Undibacterium sp. KW1: one gene and its partner. The protein of the gene in region 2 interacts with the protein of the main gene of each other region in a pairwise test. Links are inferred from orthologs where the notes say so. Each region holds a gene or a part of one and is shown on either strand. Other genes may lie near its edges. The genes, in order: lpdA and odhB.

What was found.
Region 1: the proteins of odhB (region 2) and lpdA interact in binary tests that used the Escherichia coli proteins (3 or more experiments, as listed by UniProt). The link is inferred for Undibacterium sp. KW1 from one-to-one orthologs.

What each region holds. Positions count from the first base shown.
Region 1 is NZ_AP018439.1:1,476,894-1,480,134, reverse strand. Bases 6-2,922 are described here. They hold lpdA (dihydrolipoyl dehydrogenase), read right to left. Parts: upstream 2,565-2,922; coding sequence 447-2,564; downstream 6-446. Other genes in these bases: aceF (dihydrolipoyllysine-residue acetyltransferase), read right to left, coding at 2,579-2,922; UNDKW_RS06545 (pitrilysin family protein), read right to left, coding at 6-226. Outside these bases: more of UNDKW_RS06545, read right to left, coding at 1-5; more of aceF, read right to left, coding at 2,923-3,241. UniProt on the Escherichia coli protein: Lipoamide dehydrogenase is a component of the glycine cleavage system as well as of the alpha-ketoacid dehydrogenase complexes.
Region 2 is NZ_AP018439.1:3,020,060-3,023,205, forward strand. The notes cover bases 173-2,994. They hold odhB (2-oxoglutarate dehydrogenase complex dihydrolipoyllysine-residue succinyltransferase), read right to left. Parts: upstream 2,303-2,994; coding sequence 1,043-2,302; downstream 173-1,042. Other genes in these bases: lpdA (dihydrolipoyl dehydrogenase), read right to left, coding at 173-601; UNDKW_RS13575 (PspC domain-containing protein), read right to left, coding at 677-1,009; UNDKW_RS13585 (2-oxoglutarate dehydrogenase E1 component), read right to left, coding at 2,364-2,994. Also shown: more of lpdA, read right to left, coding at 1-172; more of UNDKW_RS13585, read right to left, coding at 2,995-3,146. UniProt on the Escherichia coli protein: E2 component of the 2-oxoglutarate dehydrogenase (OGDH) complex which catalyzes the second step in the conversion of 2-oxoglutarate to succinyl-CoA and CO(2).

The DNA of each region.
Region 1 (3,241 bases), 1.5 Mb from region 2 along the record:
AGATGATGTTAGGCAAGCCAGTCGGCACGATGATGATTTTCAGGCCATTGGACAAGAGCTTTTCTGTTGCGTGAAATGGCAGCAGGTCTGCGGTTTTTTGCCCTGGTTTGGTTGCCTTGGCCGCCGTAGTTGCCGGGGCAGCTTTATCCTGTGCATGAACAGAAATAGCCGGGAGAAAGGCAGTTGCCAGCGCAAGGACCAGCGTGCTGCGTACAAAGGTTTTCATGGTTGCACCACCTGTAATATTTTATTGTAAGGGAGCTTGATCAGATTTTATGGAGCCATCTTTTGGACAACACGCAAAGATAGCTCAAAAAGCAGCAATTTGACTACCGTTTGCAGAACAAGTTCAGAAAACTAGAGTTCTATAGCGATAGATACAAAAAAGCCCTGATGCTTTTTATGCATCAGGGCTTGTACCTAACTTTAATTTACAGCAAATTCACTTATTTCTTGCGCTGCGGTGGCAAGTCTGTACAGACACCTTTATACACCTCAGCCGCCATGCCTATCGATTCACCGAGGGTAGGATGTGGATGGATGGTCTTGCCGATATCAACTGCATCAGCACCCATCTCGATAGCCAGGGCGATCTCGCCTATCATGTCACCCGCATGCGTGCCGACGATACCGCCACCAACGATGCGTTTGGTTTCTGCATCGAACAGCAACTTGGTGAAGCCTTCATCACGGCCATTGGCCACTGCACGGCCAGACGCGGCCCATGGGAAATGACCTTTTTCGAGCTTGACGCCTTTGGCCTTGGCTTCGTCTTCTGTCATACCTACCCATGCGACTTCAGGGTCAGTGTAGGCAACGGATGGAATCACGCTGGCATCGAAGTAGGCTTTTTCACCGGAAGCTGCTTCTGCCGCAACGTGGGCTTCATGTACGGCCTTGTGTGCCAGCATGGGTTGGCCAACCAGGTCACCAATCGCAAAGATATGAGGCACGTTGGTGCGCATTTGCTTGTCGACAGTGATGAAGCCACGGTCAGTCACGGCCACGCCCGCCTTGTCGGCAGCAATCTTCTTGCCGTTGGGGCTGCGGCCTACTGCCACCAGTACCAGATCATAGACTTGTGGTGCAGGTGCAGTTCCACCCGCCTCAGCGGCTTCGAATGTGACCTTGATGCCCTCTGGCAGTGCTTCAACAGCAACCGTTTTGGTTTTCAACATGATGTTGTCAAAACGTTTTTCATTGAATTTTTGCCATACCTTGACCATGTCACGATCTGCGCCCTGCATCAGGCCATCCAGCATTTCAACGACATCAATGCGTGAACCCAAGGTGGAATAGACGGTCGCCATTTCCAGGCCGATGATGCCGCCGCCGATGACCAGCATGCGTTTTGGTATCTGACGCAATTCCAGCGCACCTGTGCTGTCAACAATGCGCGGGTCAGCCGGTACGAAAGGCAGGTTCACGACAGAAGAACCAGCGGCAATAATCGCCTGCTTGAACTGTACGGTTTTTTTGCTGCCATCCGCCGCGGTGACTTCGATATGATTAGGACTCAGGAACTGACCTACGCCCTGCACCACATTGACCTTGCGGGCTTTTGCCATGCCACTCAGGCCAGTTGTCATTTTCTTGATGACGCTTTCCTTGTAGCCGCGCAGTTTGTCGATATCGATTTCCGGCTTGGCAAATGTCACGCCATGCGCTGCCATGGATGCAGTTTCATCAATCACGGCGGCCACGTGCAGCAGTGCCTTGGATGGAATACAACCCACATTCAGACAGACACCACCCAGCGTGGAATAACGCTCAACCAACACTGTATTCATGCCCAGATCGGCAGAACGGAAGGCAGCAGAATAACCGCCAGGGCCAGCGCCCAATACCATCATGTCGCATTCGACATCGACCTTGCCTGTGTAACCAGAAGCAACTGGCGCAGGAACGACAGGTGCTACAGCGGGTGCAGTTGCTGTTGGGGTGGCAGCAGCAGGAGCAGACGCTGCCTGGCCTGCAGCTTCGACCAGCAACAGCAAACTGCCTTCAGCAACCTTGTCACCAACCTTGACCTTGATTTCTTTTACCGTACCGGCATGGCTGGATGGAATTTCCATACTGGCCTTGTCCGATTCGACGGTAATCAGGGACTGGTCGACCTTGATGCTGTCGCCAACCTTGACCATGACTTCAATGACTTCCACTTCCTTGAAATCACCAATATCAGGGACTTTGACTTCGACGATACCAACTGGTCCGGCAGGCGCTGCTGCCACAGGAGCGGCAGCGGCAACAGTAGGAGCCGCTGCTGGAGCAGCCGCAACGGCGGGAGCTGCCGCAACTGCAGGCGCTGCACTTGCCGCAGCCCCCTCAGCTTCAATTACCAGCAACAGACTGCCTTCAGCAATCTTGTCACCGAGCTTGACTTTCAATTCCTTGATGACACCGGCGTGGCTGGACGGGATTTCCATGCTGGCCTTGTCGGATTCGACAGTCACCAGTGATTGATCAACCTTGATGGTGTCACCCACCTTGACCAGCAATTCTATGACTTCAACTTCCTTGAAATCACCGATATCGGGTACTTTGACTTCGATAGTGCTCATAGTCTGGTCTCCGTTCACAGCAGGGTTTTACGCAAATCAGCCAGGACATCAGCCAGATAAGCGGTGAACTTGGCAGCCATGGCGCCGTCAATGACGCGGTGGTCATACGACAGCGACAGCGGCAACATCAGGCGTGGCTGGAATTGCTTGCCATCCCAGACTGGTTTGATACTGGATTTGGACAAGCCCAGGATCGCCACTTCAGGCGCATTGATGATAGGCGTGAACGCAGTACCACCAATACCACCGAGTGAAGATATGGTGAAGGTTGCGCCCTGCATGTCAGCAGGTTTCAGCTTGCCATCGCGTGCCTGGGCAGACAACTCGCCCATTTCGACAGCGATTTGCGACAATGTCTTTTGGTCTGCGTTTTTAACGACAGGTACGACCAGGCCATTCGGTGTATCAGCAGCAAAGCCGACGTTGTAATACTGCTTGAGGATCAGGTTTTCACCTGTCGCATCGAGCGAAGAATTAAATGCCGGGAATTTTTTGAGCGCGGCAACGCTGGCCTTGATGACAAAAGCCAGCATCGTCAGTTTGACGCCGGATTTAACCAGGGCTTCGTTCGATGATTTGCGGAATTCTTCGAGGTCGCTGATATCGGCTTCATCAAATTGCGTAACATGCGGGATCATGACCCAGTTGCGGTGCAGGTTCGGGCCACTGAGTTTTTT
Region 2 (3,146 bases):
CGCTGCCCATTTCCAAGCCGATCACACCAGCGCCAATGACGCCGAGTTTTTTCGGCACTTCAGCAATCTTCAATGCGCCGTCATTCGAGAGGATGGTTGTTTCATCAAATGCTGCGCCAGGCAATGCACGTGCATTCGAGCCAGTAGCCACGATGATGTGTTTGCCAGTAATGGTTTCTTCTGTTTTGCCAGCAACCTTGATTTCGTAACCGGCTGCATCGCCTTTCACAAACGAACCATGGCCATGGAAGAAAGTGACTTTGTTCTTTTTAAACAGGAACAGGATACCGTCGTTGTTTTGCTTGACGATAGTGTTCTTGCGACCCAGCATCTTGGATACATCCAGACCCAGGCCTTGTACGTTGATACCGTGATCAGCGAAAGCATGACCAGCATGCTCATAATGCTCGGAAGACTGCAACAGCGCTTTGGATGGGATGCAACCAACGTTGGTGCATGTACCACCTGGAGCCGGGCCACCTTTTTCATTGGTCCATGCATCGATACAGGCGGTAGAAAATCCCAGTTGGGCAGCGCGGATTGCGGCGATGTAGCCACCAGGGCCACCACCGATAACGACGACGTCAAATTGTTTGCTCATGAAAATGTCCTGATTTTGTGTATATGAATTTAGCGCCGAATCCAGTCGTGACGTCCACTCTTCGCCCTGTAGTTTTCAGCTCTCTTCGGGGATGAAAATCCAGGCCAGCAAATAAGCCACTACGCCAGCGCCAAAGTAAAGACTGAAGAAGACAAACATCAAACGCCATATCCAGGAATCCAGGCCAGTAAACTGTCCAAGACCACCACAGATACCACCCAGCCACTGGTCACGTTTTGACCGGCGGAACTGGTTCAAATGATTAAAGCCCTGGCTCTGTTGATTGCCGGATGCGGAAGTGTCACCAGTTGCCAGCAATCTGGCTTTGGCTTGTGCAAATTCTGCATCAGACAGGACTCCTGCCTGATGCAGTTCGTGCAGACGTTTGATTTCGTCAGCGATATTCACGGAATGATTCTCGCTTTGTGGGTTGAACCTGAATTACAGATCAAGCAACAGGCGGGCTGGATCTTCCAGCGCGTCTTTCATTGCCACCAGACCCAGAACTGCTTCACGACCGTCAATGATACGATGGTCATAAGACATAGCCAGGTAATTCATAGGACGGATCACGATCTGGCCATTTTCAACCACGGCACGGTCCTTGGTCGCATGCACGCCCAGAATTGCGGATTGTGGTGGGTTGATAATAGGTGTAGACAACATGGAGCCGAAAGTACCACCATTCGAGATGGAGAAAGTACCGCCAGACAGATCGTCCAGTGTCAGTTTGCCGTCTTTTGCCTTGGCACCGAATTCACCGATTTTCTTCTCGATCTCAGCAATCGTCATTTGATCCGCATTGCGCAGGATAGGTACTACCAGGCCGCGTGGAGAACCGACTGCGATACCGATGTCGAAGTAACCGTGGTAGACGATGTCGTTACCGTCAACAGAGGCGTTGATGATAGGGTATTTTTTCAATGCAGCAACGGCAGCCTTGACGAAGAAGGACATGAAACCCAGTTTCACGCCGTGTTCTTTTTCAAATTTGTCTTTGTACTTGTTACGCAAGTCCATGACAGGTGCCATGTTGACTTCGTTGAAAGTTGTCAAAATAGCGTTGGTCGATTGCGATTGCACCAGACGTTCAGCGATACGGGCACGCAAACGGCTCATCGGTACGCGCTCTTCAGGACGGTCACCCAGGCTGGCGATAGCTGGTGCAGCAACTTGTTGTAGTGCTGGCTTGCCAGCTGCAGGAGCAGCCAGAGGAGCAACTACTGGTGCCGCAGCAGGTTTAGCGGCTACGGCTGCCAGTGCATCACCTTTGGTAACACGGCCATCTTTGCCGGAGCCGTCAACTTGAGCTGCAATCAGATTATTTTCTGACAGGATTTTTGCTGCTGCAGGCATTGCCACGCCAGCAGAAGATTTTGCGTCAGAAGAAGCTGCCGCAACTGCGGCAGGCGCAGCAGCAACTGGTGCCGCTGCTGGAGTTGCAGCAGTACCAGCACTTGCGGCTGTATCCAGGATAGCGATAACTTCGCCAGCAACAACCGTGCTGCCATCACCCTTGATGATTTGTGTGATCACGCCAGCATCTGGGGCTGGCAGCTCCAGTACGACTTTGTCAGTTTCCACGTCGATCAGGTTTTCGTCACGGCCAACTGCTTCGCCAACTTTTTTATGCCAGGACAACAGGGTTGCTTCTGCGACGGACTCAGATAACTGAGGAACTTTTACTTCGATAATTGCCATTTTTTACTCTCCGATTCGGGTAGCCAAATGCGGTACCAGCTTCTGGTACCGCATCGCGTCATTATTTGGTCAGGACAAAGCCTTTGAGTTTGGAAAATGCCGTTTCCAGCAATGCTTTTTGTTGTGCATAGTGCTTGTCATAGTAACCGACAGCAGGCGATGCACTGGCTGGACGACCTGCATAAGCAAGTTTTTGACCTTCTTCCAGGCTTTCAAAAATATTGTGCTGGATCTGGAACCATGGTCCCTGATTTTGCGGCTCGTCTTGTGCCCAGACCAATTCCGCCATGTTCGGGAATTTTTTCAATTCTGCGGCAAAACTCTTATGCGGGAAAGGATACAGTTGTTCAACACGGATAATCGCTGTATCTGTCTGACCACGCTCTTTACGTGCATTGACCAGGTCGAAATACACTTTGCCAGAGCAAGCGACAACACGTTTGACTTTCTTCGCATCAATCTTTTCATCCACTTCACCGATAACGGTGTGGAAGCTACCCTTCGCCAGGTCAGACAAAGGTGAACCTGCATCCTTGTTACGCAACAGGGACTTAGGTGTCATGATAACCAGAGGTTTGCGGAACATGCGTATCATCTGACGACGCAACAGATGGAAAATCTGCGCTGCAGTCGTAGGCTGTACCACTTGCATATTATTGTCAGCACACAGTTGCAGGAAGCGCTCAGGGCGTGCAGATGAATGCTCTGGACCCTGGCCTTCATAACCGTGTGGCAACATCATGACCAGACCGGATGCGCGCCCCCATTTCACTTCACCAGAACTGATGAACTGATCGATAACAACCTGGGCACCATTGGCGAAATCACCGAATTGTGCTTCCCA